DNA from 3 places in the Streptomyces sp. NPDC047014 genome. Region 3 is predicted to be linked to each of the others. Evidence: riboswitches for the same ligand, from Rfam matches in the RefSeq annotation. Region 3 holds a riboswitch; each other region holds the start of a gene.
What was found. Region 3 has a riboswitch for cobalamin ahead of ABZ873_RS04220 (ribonucleoside-diphosphate reductase subunit alpha). Riboswitches for the same ligand answer to the same signal wherever they lie in the genome.
Positions count from the first base shown of each region.

Region 1: another riboswitch for cobalamin. It lies ahead of ABZ873_RS11150 (CoA-acylating methylmalonate-semialdehyde dehydrogenase); the one in region 3 lies ahead of ABZ873_RS04220 (ribonucleoside-diphosphate reductase subunit alpha).
Region 2: another riboswitch for cobalamin. It lies ahead of metE (5-methyltetrahydropteroyltriglutamate--homocysteine S-methyltransferase); the one in region 3 lies ahead of ABZ873_RS04220 (ribonucleoside-diphosphate reductase subunit alpha).

Region 1 is NZ_JBEYVX010000013.1:20,797-26,722, forward strand. Features, by position in the region: gene ABZ873_RS11145 (acyl-CoA dehydrogenase family protein) at 1-787, opposite strand, end outside; gene ABZ873_RS11150 (CoA-acylating methylmalonate-semialdehyde dehydrogenase) at 793-2,292, opposite strand; cobalamin riboswitch at 2,505-2,690, opposite strand; gene ABZ873_RS11155 (short-chain fatty acyl-CoA regulator family protein) at 2,751-4,163, opposite strand; gene aceA (isocitrate lyase) at 4,542-5,828, shown strand; gene aceB (malate synthase A) at 5,909-5,926, shown strand, end outside.
Region 2 is NZ_JBEYVX010000013.1:13,117-19,042, reverse strand. Features, by position in the region: gene mmsB (3-hydroxyisobutyrate dehydrogenase) at 1-607, shown strand, start outside; gene ABZ873_RS11130 (enoyl-CoA hydratase) at 604-1,425, shown strand; cobalamin riboswitch at 1,578-1,733, shown strand; gene metE (5-methyltetrahydropteroyltriglutamate--homocysteine S-methyltransferase) at 1,922-4,249, shown strand; gene ABZ873_RS11120 (molybdopterin-dependent oxidoreductase) at 4,405-5,001, shown strand; gene ABZ873_RS11115 (bifunctional nitrate reductase/sulfite reductase flavoprotein subunit alpha) at 5,071-5,926, opposite strand, start outside.
Region 3 is NZ_JBEYVX010000004.1:148,842-154,767, forward strand. Features, by position in the region: gene ABZ873_RS04200 (GntR family transcriptional regulator) at 1-398, shown strand, start outside; gene ABZ873_RS04205 (carbon starvation CstA family protein) at 521-2,740, shown strand; gene ABZ873_RS04210 (YbdD/YjiX family protein) at 2,737-2,934, shown strand; gene ABZ873_RS04215 (GNAT family N-acetyltransferase) at 3,082-3,579, shown strand; cobalamin riboswitch at 3,624-3,753, shown strand; gene ABZ873_RS04220 (ribonucleoside-diphosphate reductase subunit alpha) at 3,897-5,926, shown strand, end outside.

The sequences.
Region 1 (5,926 bases), on a different contig from region 3:
GATGGGCCAGCGAGCGGTCGAGGGCGCTCTGCGCCCCGCCGAGCGAGCAGGCGGCGATGCCGAGGCGGCCCCCGTTGAGGCCGTTCATGGCGATACGGAAGCCCTCGCCCTCGGCGCCGAGCCGCCGGTCGGCGGGCAGCCGGACGCCGTCCAGGATCACCTGGCGGGTCGGCTGGGCGTTCCAGCCCATCTTGCGCTCGTTGGGCCCGAAGGCCACCCCGGGGTCCTCGCGTTCGACGACGAACGCGGAGATGCCGCCGGGGCCGGGCTCCCCCGTCCGGGCCATGACCACGTAGAGGCCGGCCGCTCCGGCGCCGGAGATGAACTGCTTGACGCCGGTCAGGACGTAGTGGTCGCCCTGCCGTTCCGCGCGGGTGCGCAGTGCGGCGGCGTCGGAGCCGGCGCCCGGTTCGGTGAGGCAGTAGCTGCCCAGGGTCCCGGCGGAGCAGAGGCCGGGCAGCCAGCGGGCGCGCTGGGCGTCGTCCCCGTAGCGGTCGACCATCCAGGCGACCATGTTGTGGATGGAGAGGTAGCCGGCGATGGACGGGCAGCCCGTGGCGAGGGTTTCGAGGACGAGGACGCCGTCCGCGCGGCTGAGGCCGGAACCGCCGTGCTGCTCGTGTACGTACACCCCGGCGAGGCCCAGGGCGGCGGCCCGCCGGATGACGTCCACGGGGAAGTGCTTGTCCTGGTCCCAGGCCACGGCGTGCGGGGCCAGCTGCTCCTGCGCGAAGTCGAGGGTGACCTCGGCCAGTGCGAGCTGGTCCTCGGTGAGGGTGGTGGTCATGGCGCTCATCCCATCGTCGGGATGGTGAAGCTCGCGCCCTCCTTGACCCCGGAGGGCCAGCGCGAGGTGACGGTCTTGGTACGGGTGTAGAAGCGGATCGAGTCGGGGCCGTGCTGGTTGAGGTCCCCGAAGCCGGAGCGCTTCCAGCCGCCGAAGGTGTGGTAGGCGACGGGCACCGGGATGGGGACGTTGACGCCGACCATGCCGGTGTTGACGCGGCGGGTGAACTCGCGGGCGGTGTCCCCGTCCCGGGTGAAGATGGCCACGCCGTTGCCGTAGGGGTGCTCGCTCGGCAGCCGCAGCGCCTCCTCGAAGTCGGCGGCGCGGACCACCGACAGCACGGGCCCGAAGATCTCCTCGCGGTAGATCCGCATCTGCGGGGAGACCCGGTCGAAGAGGGTGGCTCCGGCGAAGAAGCCGTTCTCGTGGCCGTCGAGGGTGAACCCGCGTCCGTCGACGACGAGTTCGGCCCCCTCCCCCGCGCCGATGTCGACGTAGCGGCGGACCCGGTCGAGGGCGTCCCGGCTGACCAGGGGCCCGAAGTCGGCCTGGGGGTCGTCGGAGCGGCCGATGCGCAGGGTGCCGAGGCGTTCCTTGAGGGCGGCGACGAGCCGGTCGGCGGTCTCCTCGCCCACGGGGACGGCGACGGCGATGGCCATGCAGCGTTCGCCGGCCGAGCCGTAGCCGGCGCCGACGAGGGCGTCGACGGCCTGGTCGAGGTCGGCGTCGGGCATCACGATCATGTGGTTCTTGGCGCCGCCGAAGCACTGGGCGCGCTTGCCGTGGGCGGCGGCGGTGGCGTAGATGTGCGCGGCGATCGGGGTGGAGCCGACGAAGCCGAGGGCCTGGACGCGGGGGTCCTCAAGGAGGGTGTCGACGGATTCCTTGCCGCCGTTGACCACGTTGAGCACGCCCGGCGGCAGCCCGGCTTCGAGGAACAGCTCCGCGAGGCGCAGCGGTACGGAGGGATCGCGCTCGGAGGGCTTGAGGATGAAGGCGTTCCCGCAGGCGAGGGCGGGTGCGGCCTGCCAGAGCGGGATCATGGCGGGGAAGTTGAAGGGGGTGATGCCGGCGACCACGCCGAGCGGGGAGCGCAGCGAGTGGACGTCGATGCCGGTGCCCGCGTTGTCGGTGAACTCGCCCTTGAGCAGGTGCGGGATCCCGGCGGCGAACTCGACTACCTCCAGGCCGCGTTGCAGGTCTCCGTGGGCGTCGGCGACGGTCTTGCCGTGCTCTGCGGACAGCAGCCGGGCCAGGTCCTCCCGCTCGCCCTCGACGAGCTGGAGGAAGCGCAGCAGTACGCGGGCGCGGCGCTGCGGGTTCCACTGGCCCCAATCGGCCTGCGCCTCCTCGGCGTTGGCGATGGCGGCCTCGGTGTCGGCGCGTCCGGCGAGGGGGACGCGGGCCTGGACGGTGCCGGTGTTCGGGTCGTACACGTCGGCGAAGAGCCCGGAGGTGCCGGTGGTGTGCTTTCCGCCGATGAAATGGGTGAGTTCGCGGACCATGGGTGCCTGCTCTCGTCAGGTTGGATCCGGGATGGCACGGCAGGACCGCGCCCGCACCCGGTGGGGTGCGGGGGTGGGGCATGCCGTGGGACAGCGACGGCGCGGGGGCCGCCGACGAGCTAGGGGGACGCGGGAGTTCCCGCTCGCTCCGCCGGATCACCAGGGTCGTGGGTACGGACCGGTGCCATGCGTGTCTGCTCCATCCTCGTGGACAACACGGAACAATCCGCGGCCGGTATCCTGACTCCCGGATCCCCGCGCGCCGCCCGCCTTCCCGACAGCCCTCGTCAGTGGCGTGTGGATGGCAGCACACTCCCCGGTCACAGTGGCGGGACCGTGCCGGATTCACACCGGCTTCCCTGCACCGCGGACCTTGTGCCACGAACATATAGTTGGACGTCCTAGTAAGTCCAGAGCCTCCGCCCGCGCGCCCCGGGGCACGACCCCCTCGGCCCGCGTCACTCGCCGCCGCGGGCCACCGGGTAGGGGATGAAGGTGCTGCTGTTCTCGTCCACGGCGAGGGGGCGGCCCAGCGGCGGCACGGCGCGCTGCGGGCAGTCGAGGCGTTCGCAGAGGCGGCAGCCCATGCCGATGGGGGTGGCGGCGGCGATGTTGTCGAGGTCGAGGCCGTCGGAGTAGACGAGCCGCGGGGCGTGCCGGATCTCGCAGCCGAGGCCGATCGCGAAGGTCTTGCCGGGCTCGCCCCAGCCGCCCCGGTGGCGGGTGACCGCCCGCGCGGTCCACAGGTAGCGCTGGCCGTCGGGCATGGCGGCGACCTGGACGTGGATGCGTCCGGGCGCGGCGAACGCCTCGTAGACGTTCCAGAGCGGGCAGGTGCCGCCGGCGCGGGAGAAGTGGAATCCGGTGGCGGACTGCCGCTTGGACATGTTCCCCGCCCGGTCCACACGGACGAAGGAGAAGGGCACCCCGCGCAGCCTGGGGCGTTGCAGGGTGCTCAGCCGGTGGCAGACCGTCTCGTAGCCGATCCCGAAGTGGTCGGTCAGCCTTTCGATGTCGTAGCGGAATTCCTCGGCCGCCGTGTGGAAGGCCCGGTACGGGAGGATCAGCGCGGCGGCGAAGTGGTTCGCGATGCCGATCCGCGCCAGCCGGTGGGCCGGGGAGCCGGGCGGGAAGTCCTCGGCGGCGAGCCGGTCCAGTTCGGGGCCGTGTTCCAGGAGGGCCAGCTGGGTGGCCATCCGGAATGCCTGCTGGCCGGGGCGGAGCCGCCCGGACAGGTGCAGGACGCGCGTGGCGGCGTCGTAGTGGTGCAGACGGTCGGAGTCTGCGGCGAGCCGGATGCCGTGGCGCTCGGTGAGGCGGCGGGTGAGCGCCCGGACGACCTCGCCGGGGCGGATGCCGATCTCGCGGGCCAGGTCCTCGGCGGCGAGATCGGTGTCGTGGAGGTAGTTCTGCCGCCGGTAGAAGAACTCGCGGATCTCCTCGTGCGGGGAGCGCGGGGAGCGGGGCGCGGCCGGGCCGCCGTCCCGGCCGTCCGCGGTGTCCGCCAGCCGCTCCGCCAGGAGCTGGGCGCGCCGCCCGAGGTCCAGCAGCACGGAGGCGACGGCGGGCATCCGGGAGGCCAGTTCGGCCAGGTCGGAGGGGGAGACCCGGGCCTCGGCGACCTCCCCGGCCAGGGCCTCGCGCAGATCGGCGACGAGCCGGCTGGTGTCGCGCTCGGAGAAGAAGCCGGGGTCCACGCCGAACGCCTCGGTGAGCCGCAGCAGGACGGGCACGGTCAGGGGCCGCGAGTCGTGCTCCATCTGGTTGAGGTAGCTCGGGGAGATGGCCAGGACCCGGGCCAGCTCGGCCTGGCTCATCCGGCGCTCCTCGCGCAGCCGCCGCAGCCGCGCCCCCGCGTACGTCTTGCTCACCTGGCTCCTCCGGCTCTCGACCGGGATTCAGGTTACGCGCGATCCCGCCGCCCGGGACCTTCGCAAGCTTGGCAAATCCGCTGCCGAAGATTCGCAGAACTTGGCAGACGTACCGCATTGATGGCACTGCGTGCCGCTGCCAGAGTCTGTGGTGCGGCCCGCCGGACCCCGGCGGCCCGGGCGGACACTCCGGGCACGACTCACGCCCTGACGTCGGAGATCCCGGCAGTCCCACCCGGCCGACCTGCACCATTGCTCAGCACCTCCCCAGGTGGGGACGGCGGCCGCAACCCAAGAACACGGCACACAGTGCCACCCCTTCCGTCGCGAGGCACGGAGGGTTGGCAGGACAAGCGACTCATGGAGACGGTGACGGTCATGGCAGACACGAACACGACGGCGGCGGCCGAGCAGCTGGCGCGGCGGTGGGCCACGGACCCGCGATGGGCGGGCATCGAGCGCACCTACACCGCCGAGGACGTGGTCCGGCTCTCCGGCAGTGTCCGCGAGGAGCACACCCTCGCCCGGCGCGGCGCCGAGCGCCTCTGGCGCCAGCTGCACGACCTGGACTACGTCCACGCCCTCGGCGCGCTGACCGGCGGCCAGGCCGTCCAGCAGGTCCGGGCCGGACTCCAGGCCATCTACCTGTCGGGCTGGCAGGTCGCCGCCGACGCCAACCAGGCCGGGCACACCTACCCCGACCAGTCGCTCTACCCGGTCAACTCCGTGCCCCAGGTGGTCCGGCGGATCAACAACGCCCTGCTGCGCGCCGACCAGATCGCCACCGCCGAGGGCGGCGCCGACACCACCGACTGGCTCGCGCCGATCGTCGCCGACGCGGAGGCCGGCTTCGGCGGCCCGCTGAACGCCTTCGAGCTGACCAAGGCGATGATCGCGGCCGGCGCGGCGGGCATCCACTACGAGGACCAGCTCGCCTCCGAGAAGAAGTGCGGCCACCTCGGCGGCAAGGTCCTCGTCCCCACCGCGCAGCACATCCGCACCCTGAACGCGGCCCGCCTCGCCGCCGACATCGCGGACACCCCGACCCTGGTCATCGCCCGTACGGACGCCCTCGCGGCCACCCTGCTGACCAGCGACGTCGACGAGCGCGACGCCGAGTTCTGCACCGGCGAGCGCACCTCCGAGGGCTTCTACCACGTCCGCAACGGCATGGCCCCGGTCATCGCGCGCGGCCTCGCCTACGCCCCGTACGCCGACCTGATCTGGGTGGAGACCGGCACCCCGGACCTGGCCCAGGCCCGCGAGTTCGCCGAGGCGATCCACGCCCAGTACCCGGACCAGATGCTGGCCTACAACTGCTCGCCGTCCTTCAACTGGAAGGCCGCGCTGGACGACGACCAGATCGCCAAGTTCCAGCGCGAACTGGGCGCCATGGGCTACAAGTTCCAGTTCATCACCCTGGCCGGCTTCCACTCCCTCAACCACGGCATGTTCGACCTGGCCCGCGGCTACGCCGAGCACGGCATGACCGCCTACGTCGACCTCCAGGAGCGGGAGTTCGCCGCGCAGGCGCAGGGGTTCACCGCCGTCAAGCACCAGCGCGAGGTCGGCACCGGCTACTTCGACCTGGTCTCCACCGCCGTCAACCCGGCCTCCTCCACCACCGCCCTCACCGGCTCCACGGAGGAGGAGCAGTTCCACTAGGAACGCCCCCTCCCCCGTATCCGACGGCGCCCGGGCCGCACCCCGGGCGCCGGCCGCCCCACGCCGAGGAGCAGAACCGCATGTCGCCCACGTCCCTG
Region 2 (5,926 bases), on a different contig from region 3:
GGCCGACGCCCGCGCCGCGCACGAGGCGGTGCTCGCGGCCGGCCACCGCGCGCTCGACGCCCCCGTCTCCGGCGGGGTGGTGGGCGCCGAGGCCGCCACGCTCACCTTCATGGCCGGAGGCGGCGCCGAGGAGTTCGCCGCCGCCGAGCCGCTGCTCGGCGCCATGGGCAAGAAGGCCGTGCACTGCGGCGGTCCGGGCGCCGGACAGGCCGCGAAGATCTGCAACAACATGATCCTGGCCATCTCGATGATCGGCGTCAGCGAGGCGTTCGTACTCGCCGACAGCCTCGGACTGGACCACCAGGCGCTCTACGACGTGGCCTCCACCGCCTCCGGCCAGTGCTGGGCCCTCACCGTCAACTGCCCCGTGCCCGGCCCGGTCCCGGCCAGCCCCGCCAACCGCGACTACCGCCCCGGTTTCGCCGCGCCCCTCATGGCCAAGGACCTCGGCCTCGCCGCCAACGCCCTGCGCGCGGGCGGGGTGGAGGCCCCGCTCGGGCTCAAGGCCGCCGAGATGTACGCCGCGTTCGCCGCCGCCGAGGGGGCCGACCTGGACTTCTCGGCGATCGTGCGCACCCTCCGACCCCAGAACGGGAACCCCGTATGACCTACGAGACGACCGACGCGACCAGCGACGCGACCGCCGACGAGACGACCTACGAGACGATCCTGCTGGAGCGCAAGGGCCGCGTCGCCCTCCTCACCCTCAACCGGCCCGGCGCGCTCAACGCGCTCAACCTCCAGGTGATGCGGGAGGTCGTGGCCGCCACGGAGCAGCTGGACCGGGACCCGGAGGTCGGCTGCATCGTCCTCACCGGCTCCGCCAAGGCGTTCGCCGCAGGCGCGGACATCAAGGAGATGCGCCCGCAGAGCTATATGGACATGTACCTCACCGACTGGTTCACCGCCTGGGACCGCCTCGGCGAGGTACGCACCCCCACGCTCGCGGCGGTCTCCGGCTACGCCCTGGGCGGCGGCTGCGAACTGGCCATGCTCTGCGACATCCTGCTCGCCTCCGACACCGCGAAGTTCGGCCAGCCGGAGATCAAGCTCGGTGTCATCCCCGGCATCGGCGGCTCCCAGCGCCTCACCCGGGCCGTCGGCAAGGCCAAGGCCATGGAGCTGTGCCTGACCGGCCGCACCATGGACGCCGCCGAGGCGGAGCGGGCCGGGCTGGTGTCCCGGATCGTTCCGGCCGAGGACCTGCTCGCCGAGGCCCTGGCCGTGGCGACGACCGTGGCCGAGATGTCCAAGCCGGTGGCGATGATGGCCAAGGAGGCCGTGAACCGGGCCTTCGAGACCACCCTCGCCGAGGGCGTCCGCTTCGAACGCCGCCTGTTCCACGCGGTGTTCGCCATCGCCGACCAGAAGGAGGGCATGTCCGCCTTCGTGGACAAGCGACCGCCGCACTTCACGCACGGCTGAGCCCGCCCGGCGCGGGGCCCCGCGGTACACCGCGGGGCCCCGCGTCTCAGATTTCTGTCCGGTATGTGGACGGCTGTACTCGCGCTCCAGGGGAACGGCCTAGGGTGGCCGGTGCAGCTGGTTCGCCCCCGCCCGCCAGACGGGAGGCGTCGTAAGAGGGAACCCGGTGGGAATCCGGGACTGCCCCGCAGCGGTGAGCGGGAACGACCGCCGTCATACGCACTGGGACCGGACAACGGTCCTGGGAAGCGACGGCCAGTAGGTGCCCGCCGGGAGACCGGCAGGCGTGCCCGCGAGTCCGAAGACCTGCCCGTTGCCCGTGTACGGCCGATGCCGTGCGCGGATATCCCGGTGACCTCGTGGGCGGGTCGGCGTACACAGCGAGCGGCATGTGCGGCCCCGGTGCCGCCGCGTGGTCCGCGCGTTCTGCCGTTCCCTTCGCGTCCGCGTCCCGTCGCCGGGATGTTCCTGGACACATCTCGCGAAGGAGAGTTCCGTGACACCGAAGCCCGCAGCCGCGGCGGTACGCGCCACCGTGTACGGCTACCCCCGCCAGGGTCAGCACCGCGAACTGAAGAAGGCCGTCGAGGGCTACTGGAAGGGCCGGGTCACCGCCGAAGCCCTCCGGGAGACGGCCGCAGAACTGCGCCGGACGAACTGGCGCCAGCTGGCCGAGGCCGGCATCGACGAGGTCCCGACCGGCGACTTCTCGTACTACGACCACGTGCTCGACACCAGCGTCATGGTCGGCGCGATCCCCGCCCGCCACCGGGCCGCCGTCGACGCGGACGCGCTCGACGGCTACTTCGCGATGGCCCGCGGCACCCAGGACGTGGCGCCGCTGGAGATGACCAAGTGGTTCGACACCAACTACCACTACCTGGTCCCCGAGCTCGGCCCCGACACCGTCTTCACCGCGGACTCCGCGAAGCAGGTCGCCGAGTTGACCGAGGCCCTGGCCCAGGGCCACACCGCCCGCCCCGTCCTCGTCGGCCCGGTCACCTACCTCCTGCTGGCCAAGCCCGCGCCCGGCGTCCCCGCCGACTTCGAGCCGCTGACCCTGCTCGACCGGCTGCTGCCCGTGTACGCGTCCGTCCTCGCCGACCTGCGGGCCGCCGGGGCCGAGTGGGTGCAGCTGGACGAGCCGGCGCTGGTGCAGGACCGCACCCCGGCCGAGCTGAACGCCGCCGCCCGCGCCTACCGCGAGCTCGGCGCCCCGGCCAACCGGCCGAAGCTGCTCGTCGCCTCCTACTTCGGCCGGCTGGGCGAAGCCCTCCCGGTGCTCGCCGCCGCACCCGTCGAGGGCCTGGGGCTCGACTTCACCGACAGCGGCGCGGCCAACCTGGACGACCTCGCCGCCGCGGGCGGGCTGCCCGGCAAGCGGCTCGTCGCGGGCGTGGTCAACGGCCGCAACATCTGGATCAACGACTACCAGAAGTCCCTGACCACCCTCGGCACCCTGCTCGGCCTCGCGGACCGGGTGGACGTCGCCGCCTCCTGCTCCCTCCTGCACGTCCCGCTCGACGCCTCCGCCGAGCGCGACATCGACCCGCAGGTACGCCGCTGGCTCGCCTTCGCCCGCCAGAAGACACGGGAGATCGCCGTCCTGGCCCGCGGACTGGCCCGGGGTACGGACGCCATCGCGCCCGAACTCGCCGCGAACCGCGCCGACCTGGCCTCCCGCGCCGGCTCCGCCCTCACCCACGACCCCGCCGTCCGCGCCCGCACCGCCGCCGTCACCGACGCCGACGGGCGCCGCGCCCAGCCGTACCCCGAGCGCGCCCTCGCCCAGCGGGCGCATCTGGGCCTGCCGCTGCTGCCGACCACCACCATCGGCTCCTTCCCGCAGACCGACGAACTGCGCGTGGCCCGGGCGGACCTGCGCGCCGGACGCATCGACGCCGCCGGCTACGAGGAGCGGATCCGGGCCGAGATCGGCGAGGTCATCTCCTTCCAGGAGAAGACCGGCCTCGACGTCCTCGTGCACGGCGAGCCCGAACGCAACGACATGGTCCAGTACTTCGCGGAGCAGCTGACCGGCTACCTCGCCACGCAGCACGGCTGGGTGCAGTCCTACGGCACCCGCTACGTGCGGCCGCCCGTGCTCGCCGGGGACATCTCCCGCCCGGAGCCGATGACCGTGCGCTGGACCTCGTACGCCCAGTCCCTCACCCCGAAGCCGGTCAAGGGCATGCTGACCGGCCCGGTCACCATGCTCGCCTGGTCCTTCGTACGCGACGACCAGCCGCTCGGCGAGACCGCCCGCCAGGTGGCCCTCGCCCTGCGCGACGAGGTCGACGACCTGGAGGCCGCCGGCACCTCCGTCATCCAGGTCGACGAACCCGCCCTGCGCGAGACCCTGCCGCTGCGCGCCGCCGACCACGCCGCCTACCTCGCCTGGGCCACCGAGTCCTTCCGGCTCACCACCAGCGGGGTCCGGCCGGGCACGCAGATCCACACGCACATGTGCTACGCCGAGTTCGGGGACATCGTCCAGGCCATCGACGACCTCGACGCCGACGTCATCAGCCTGGAGGCCACCCGCTCGCACATGCAGGTCGCCCGCGAACTCGCCGCCCACGGCTACCCGCGCGAGGCCGGACCGGGCGTCTGGGACATCCACTCGCCCCGTATCCCGTCCACGCGGGAGGCGGCGGACCTGCTGCGCACCGGCCTCGAGGCCATCCCGGCGGACCGGCTGTGGGTCAACCCGGACTGCGGGTTGAAGACCCGCGGCTGGCCGGAGACCCGCGCCTCCCTGGAGCACCTGGTGGCGGCAGCCCGCGAGATCCGCGCGGAACTGCCCCCGGCCGACCGCGCCTGACGGGCCCGGGCGCGGGCCGACGGCTGTCCGGCCGCCGGCCTCGCGCCCGGTGCGGCAGGCCACGGGGTGGTAGTGGCGGCCGGGCATCCGCCAGGTGAATCTGCCACACTGGGTCGCATGTGCGAGGTGGACCCCGTGGTGTGCAGGTGAGGCGCGTGGAGCAGGACGAACCGCTTCCGCCGGGGCAGCGCACGGTCAGGGGATGGCCGGTCTCCCACTACGGGCCCGTGCCCCGGTTCCGGGCCGACCGCTGGAACCTCCAGGTCTTCGGGGCCACCGCGAGCGGGGAGAAGTACTCCTGGAGCTTCGAGGAGATCACGGCCCTCCCGAAGGAGAGCCTGCGCACCGACCTCCACTGCGCCTCCGGTACGACGACCACCGGCCATGAGTTCTTCGGCGTACCGGCGGCCGTGCTCCTGGAGCTCGCGCCGCCCGCCCCGGACGTCACCCACGTCATGGCCTGGGCCGAGTACGGCTACAGCGCCAACCTGCGCCTCGCGGACTTCACCTCCCCCCGCACCCTGATGGCCACCCACCACGACGGCGAACCGCTCACCGCCGAACACGGCTTCCCCCTGCGCCTGGTGGTCCCGCACCTGTACGGCTACAAGGGGCCGAAGTGGCTGCGCGGGATCGAGTACATGACGCAGGACCGGCGCGGCTTCTGGGAGGAGCGCGGCTACCACAACATCGCGGACCCGTGGACGGGGCGGCGGCACTCCTACCAGGAGGAGGACGACGCCACCGGGTGACGGGCCTGACGGGTCTGACGGGCCTGACGGGTCTGTGGGGGCTGAGGGGTCTGGTGGGTCTGGTGGGGCTCAGTACACATCGCGGACATAGCGCTTGTCGGCGGCCAGGCGGCGGACGTACGCGGCAGCCGCTTCCTCGTCCATCCCGCCGTGCGCGGCGACGATCCCGTGCAGGGCGCGGTCCACGTCCTTCGCCATGCGGCCCGCGTCGCCGCAGACGTAGAAGTGGGCGCCGTCCTGGAGCCAGCGCCACAGGCGCGGGCCGTGCTCGCGCATCCGGTCCTGTACGTAGACCTTGTTGCGCTGGTCGCGGGAGAAGGCCACATCGAGCCGGTCCAGGTGGCCGGAGGAGCGGAAAGCCTCCAGCTCCTCGCGGTAGTAGAAGTCGGTGGCCTCGCGCTGTTCGCCGAAGAACAGCCAGTTCGGGCCGGTGTGCCCCTTCGCCCGCCGGTCCTCCAGGAAGCCGATGAAGGGGGCGACGCCCGTGCCCGGACCGACCATGATCATGGGCGTGGCGGAGCCGGCGGGCGGGCGGAAGTGCGGTGAGCGCTGGACGAAGACCTGTACGGGCCCGTCGTCCGCGCAGTCCGCCAGGTAGGTGGAGCAGACGCCCTTGCGCTCCCGGTCCGCGTCATTGGTCCAGCGGACGACGGACACCGTCAGCCGGACCTCGCCCGGGTGGGCCAGGGGGCTGGAGGAGATGGAGTACAGACGCGGCTGGAGCCGTTTCAGTACGCCGGTCCACTCGGCGGCGGAGGCCCGGACGGGGAAGGCGCCGATGACGTCGGCGGCCTGGCGGCCCCAGCTCCACTTCGCCAGCTCGCCCTTGTTGTCGGGGCGCAGGAGGCGCTGGAGGTCCCGGTCACCGGTGCGGGCCGCGACGAACTTCAACAGGTCCGGGGTGATGCGGGAGATGTCGAAGCGG
Region 3 (5,926 bases):
ACACCCTGGCCGGACTGCTCAAGATCAACACCGGCGGACGGGTCCTGCGCATCGAGCGGCTGCGCCTGGCCAGCGGCGAGCCGATGGCCATCGAGACCACCCACCTGTCCGCCAAGCGCTTCCCCGCGCTGCGGCGTTCGCTCGCCAAGTACACCTCCCTCTACACCGCCCTGGCCGAGGTGTACGACGTCCACCTCGCCGAGGCCGAGGAGACCATCGAGACCTCCCTCGCCACCCCGCGCGAGGCCGGGCTGCTCGGCACCGATGTCGGCCTGCCCATGCTGATGCTCTCCCGGCACTCCCTGGACGCCGACGGCGAGCCCGTGGAGTGGGTGCGCTCGGTGTACCGCGGCGACCGCTACAAGTTCGTCGCCCGGCTCAAGCGCCCCGCCGTCTGAGCCGTCCCCCGCGCCGCGTACCGGAATCCCTCGACCGGAATGCGGACGGGGGCTTACGTTCACCAGGCATTCCCCCGTAGATTCCGCCTGCTTACGCAGATGATCGACGAGGGGACGAGGTCATGCCTGAACCGGAAGCAACAGGGACAGAACGGGACACGGCGAGTCCGGCCGCCACACCGGGCTCGCTCTCCCCGAAGTCCGTCGCCGTGTGGGTGCTCGTCGGCCTCGTCGGCGCCATCGGCTGGGGCGTGCTCGCGCTCTCCCGCGGTGAGGAGATCTCCGCCGCCTGGCTGCTCGCCGCCGCGCTGGGCTCGTACGCCATCGCCTACCGCTTCTACGCCCGCTTCATCGCCCACCGCGTGCTCAAGGTGGACGCCACCCGGGCCACCCCCGCCGAACGCCTCGACAACGGTGTCGACTTCCATCCCACCGACCGCCGGGTGCTCTTCGGCCACCACTTCGCCGCCGTCGCCGGCGCCGGGCCGCTCGTCGGTCCCGTGCTCGCCGCGCAGATGGGCTACCTGCCGGGGACGATCTGGATCGTCGCGGGCGTGATCTTCGCCGGCGCGGTGCAGGACATGGTCACCCTGTTCTTCTCCACCCGCCGCGACGGGCGCTCCCTCGGCCAGATGGCCCGGGACGAGATCGGCCCCGTGGGCGGAGCCGCCGCCCTCGTCGCCGTGTTCGCCATCATGATCATCCTGCTGGCGGTGCTGGCGCTGGTCATCGTCAACGCCCTGGCGCACTCCCCCTGGGGCGTGTTCTCCATCGGCATGACCATCCCGATCGCCGTCTTCATGGGCTTCTACCTGCGCGTGCTGCGGCCGGGCCGGGTCACCGAGGTCTCCTTCATCGGCGTCGCGCTGCTGCTGCTCGCCATCGTCGCGGGCGGCTGGGTGGCCGAGTCCTCCTTCGCCGGGACCTTCACCCTGGAGAAGGAGACGCTGGTCATCTGGATGGTGGTGTACGGCTTCCTGGCGTCGGTGCTGCCGGTGTGGATGCTGCTCGCCCCGCGCGACTACCTGTCCACCTTCATGAAGATCGGCACCATCGCGCTGCTCGCCCTCGGGGTGGTCATCGCGATGCCCACGCTCAAGATGCCCTCGGTCACGGAGTTCGCCGCCCGCGGCGACGGGCCGGTCTTCGCCGGGTCGATGTTCCCCTTCGTCTTCATCACCATCGCGTGCGGCGCGCTCTCGGGCTTCCACGCCCTGGTCTCCTCGGGCACCACCCCGAAGATGATCCAGAAGGAGACCCAGGTCCGCATGATCGGCTACGGCGCCATGCTGACCGAGTCCTTCGTCGCCGTGATGGCGATCATCGCGGCCTGCATCATCGAGCCGGGCCTGTTCTTCGCGGTCAACTCCCCCGGCGGCGTCATCGGCACCACCGTGGAATCCGCCTCCCAGGCGGTGACGAACTTCGGCTTCGCGATCTCCCCCGAAGCGCTCGCGCAGGCCGCGAAGGACGTCGAGGAGGCCAGCCTGCTGTCCCGTACGGGCGGCGCGCCGACCTTCGCACTCGGGATGTCCGAGATCTTCTCCGCCGTGCTCGGCGGGGCGGGCATGAAGGCGTTCTGGTACCACTTCGCGATCATGTTCGAGGCGCTGTTCATCCTCACCACGCTCGACGCGGGCACCCGCGTGGGCCGGTTCATGCTCCAGGACAGCCTCGGCAACGTCCACAAGTCCTTCAAGGACGTCAGCTGGAAGCCCGGGGTGTGGTTCGCGAGCGCGATCGTGGTCGGCGGCTGGGGCTACTTCCTGTGGGTCGGCATCAAGGACCCGCTGGGCGGCATCAACCAGCTCTTCCCGCTCTTCGGCATCGCCAACCAGCTGCTCGCGGCGGTCGCGCTGGCCGTCTGCACCACGCTGCTGGTGAAGTCCGGGCGGCTCAAGTGGGCCTGGGTGACGGGTGTCCCGCTGGTCTGGGACGCCACGGTGACGCTGACCGCGAGCTACCAGAAGATCTTCTCGGAGGACGTGAAGGTCGGCTTCTTCGCCCAGCGCGACAAGTACCAGGCGGGCATCGACGCCGACAAGGTGCTGCCGCCGGCGAAGAACATGGACGACATGCACACCGTGGTCACCAACGCCACGGTGGACGGGGTGCTGTGCGCGCTGTTCGCGATCCTGATCCTGGTGGTCCTCGCGGACGCGGCCCGGACCTGCTGGAAGGCCGTCCGGGATCCGGGGTCGGCCACCCTCTCCGAGGTCCCGTGGACCGAGTCGAGGATCGTCGCGCCGGCCGGGCTCATCGCGACCGCCGAGGAGCGCGAACAGCTCGCGGCGGCCGGCCGCGACTCCGGGGGCGGCCAGGTCAAGGAGCCGGTGGCGTGAGCTCCGTACGGAGCGCGCTGGCCCGGGCGCGGTACTGGGTACGGGAGTTCTCCGGCGAGGCCGCCTACGACCGCTACGTGGCCCACGCGCGCTCCCACGACCCGCAGGCGCCGGTCCTCACCCGCCGCGCCTTCGAACACGCCCGCACGGACGCCCGCGAGGCAGACCCCCGCAAGGGCTTCCACTGCTGCTGACCCACCCGAGGGGCCCCGCCGCAACCCGCGCCGGGGCCCCTCCGCATATTCAGCGCACCCAGCCCTCGTACGGGCGCACCCTCCTCGACGGTGCCCGCCACAGACGACAGCGGTGCCCGCCGCCCGGCGTGCGGCACACTCGGGCGCATGGACATGGTGATCAGGCGGGCAGTGCCCGGGGACTACGTGGGGCTCGGGGAGATCACGGCGCGGGCCTATCTCGACGACGGGCATCTGGACTTCAACGAGGACGACGCCTATCTGGGCGTGCTGCGGGACGTGGCCGGGCGGGCCGCGGTGGGTGAGGTGCTGGTCGCCGAGCAGGACGGGCTGCTGCTCGGCGGAGTGACCTTCGCCGCACCCGGGAGCCCGCTCGCGGACATAGCCGGGCCGGACGAGGCCGAGTTCCGGATGCTCGCGGTGGATCACGCCGCGCGGGGCAGAGGGGCCGGGGAGGCGCTCGTACGGGCGTGCATCCAGCGGGCGCGGGCCCTGCCCGGGGTCACCGGCATCGCGCTCTCCACCCAGCGCAGCATGGGCGGGGCCCACCGGATCTACGCGCGCCTGGGCTTCCAGCGCACGCCGGAGCGGGACTGGGCGCCCATCGAGGGCCTGACACTCCTCACGTATCGGCTCAAGCTGTAGCCACGCCGACACTACATGTGGGGGTTGCGGCAACGGGCCGCCCCCACATGTATGCTCATGCCTGCTGTCGCCGCAGGGGAATCCGGTGGGAATCCGGAACTGTCCCGCAACGGTATGAAGTGTCCGACATCCGGACACCAAGTCCGATGACCTGCCGACAGCGTGCCCGGCTCGACCGAACCGGGTGCCGACACGTCCGGGCCTCGCGGTTGGGCCGGTGGACGCCATGCGGGGGTACGCGTTCGCGTCGCGCCCGCGTGCGCCCACCCGCGCCCCGCCCCGCCGATGACCGGGCCGAGCGAGGGAGAGCTCCCGCCGTGACCATCGCGCCTTCCGCACCGCGCGCCGAGTCCATTTCTGGCGACAACACCGAGGGCCCGGGGGCCACGCTGCTGCGTACCCTCACCGAACTGACGGCGGACCTCCCCGACACCGACCCCGGCCGGGTCGCCGCCGCCGCCCTGCGCGGCCGCAGCGCCGCCGCCGACGAGGCCGAACTGCGCGGGCTCGCCACCGAGGCCGCCGCCGGGCTGATCTCCGAGGACCCCGCCTACTCCAAGCTCGCCGCCCGCCTGCTGACGCTGGCCGTCCGCGACGAGGCCGCGAGCCAGGGCTCGACCTCCTTCTCCGCCTCCGTCGCCGTCGGCCACCGCGAGGGCCTGATCGCCGACCGCACCGCCGAGTTCGTCGCCGCCCACGCGGCCCGCCTCGACGCGCTGGTCGAGCACACCCTCGCCGAGGGCGCCGACGACCGCTTCGGCTTCTTCGGCCTGCGCACCCTGCACAGCCGCTACCTGCTGCGCCACCCGATCACCCGCCAGGTCATCGAGACCCCGCAGCACTTCATGCTGCGCGTGGCCTGCGGTCTGGCCGCGGACGAGAGCGTGCAGGCCGTCGAGGAAGTGGCCTCGCTCTACCGGCTGATGAGCCGCCTGGACTACCTGCCCTCCTCCCCCACCCTCTTCAACTCCGGCACCCGGCACCCGCAGATGTCCTCCTGCTACCTGCTGGACTCCCCGCTGGACGAGCTCGACTCGATCTACGACCGCTACCACCAGGTCGCCCGCCTCTCGAAGCACGCCGGCGGCATCGGCCTGTCGTACTCCCGCATCCGCGCCCGCGGTTCGCTGATCCGCGGCACCAACGGCCACTCCAACGGCATCGTGCCGTTCCTCAAGACCCTCGACGCCTCCGTCGCCGCCGTGAACCAGGGCGGCCGCCGCAAGGGCGCCGCCGCCGTCTACCTGGAGACCTGGCACGCGGACATCGAGGAGTTCCTGGAGCTCCGCGACAACACCGGTGAGGACCAGCGCCGTACGCACAACCTGAACCTCGCCCACTGGGTGCCGGACGAGTTCATGCGCCGCGTGAACGCCGACGCCGACTGGTCGCTGTTCTCCCCGGCGGACGTGCCCGGGCTGGTCGACCTGTGGGGCGACGACTTCGACGCCGCCTACCGCAAGGCCGAGGCGGACGGCCTGGCCCGCAAGACCATGCCCGCCCGCGAGCTGTACGGCCGGATGATGCGCACCCTCGCGCAGACCGGCCAGGGCTGGATGACCTTCAAGGACGCCTCCAACCGCACGGCGAACCAGACCGCCGAGCCGGGCACCGTCGTCCACTCCTCCAACCTCTGCACCGAGATCATCGAGGTCACCAACGACGGCGAGACGGCCGTCTGCAACCTCGGTTCGGTCAACCTGGGCGCCTTCGTCCTCACCGAGACCGGTGAGATCGACTGGGAGCGGCTGGACGAGACCGTCCGCACCGCCGTCACCTTCCTCGACCGCGTGGTGGACATCAACTTCTACCCGACCGAGCAGGCGGGCCGCTCCAACGCCCGCTGGCGTCCGGTCGGCCTGGGCGCCATGGGCCTCCAGGACGTGTTCTTCAAGCTCAAGCTGCCCTTCGACTCCCCCGAGGCGAAGGCCCTGTCCACCAAGCTCTCCGAGCGCATCATGCTCGCCGCGTACGAGGCGTCCTGCGACCTCGCCGAGCGCAGCGGCCCGCTCCCCGCCTGGGAGCAGACCCGCACCGCCCGCGGCGTGCTGCACCCGGACCACTACGACGTGGAGCTGAACTGGCCGGAGCGCTGGGCCGCGCTGCGCGCCCGCGTCGCCGCGACCGGTATGCGCAACTCCCTGCTGCTCGCGATCGCCCCGACCGCCACGATCGCCTCGATCGCCGGCGTGTACGAGTGCATCGAGCCGCAGGTCTCCAACCTCTTCAAGCGCGAGACCCTGTCGGGCGAGTTCCTCCAGGTGAACGGCTACCTGGTCGAGGAGCTCAAGCAGCTCGGCGTGTGGGACGCCCAGACCCGCGAGGCGCTGCGCGACGCCTCCGGCTC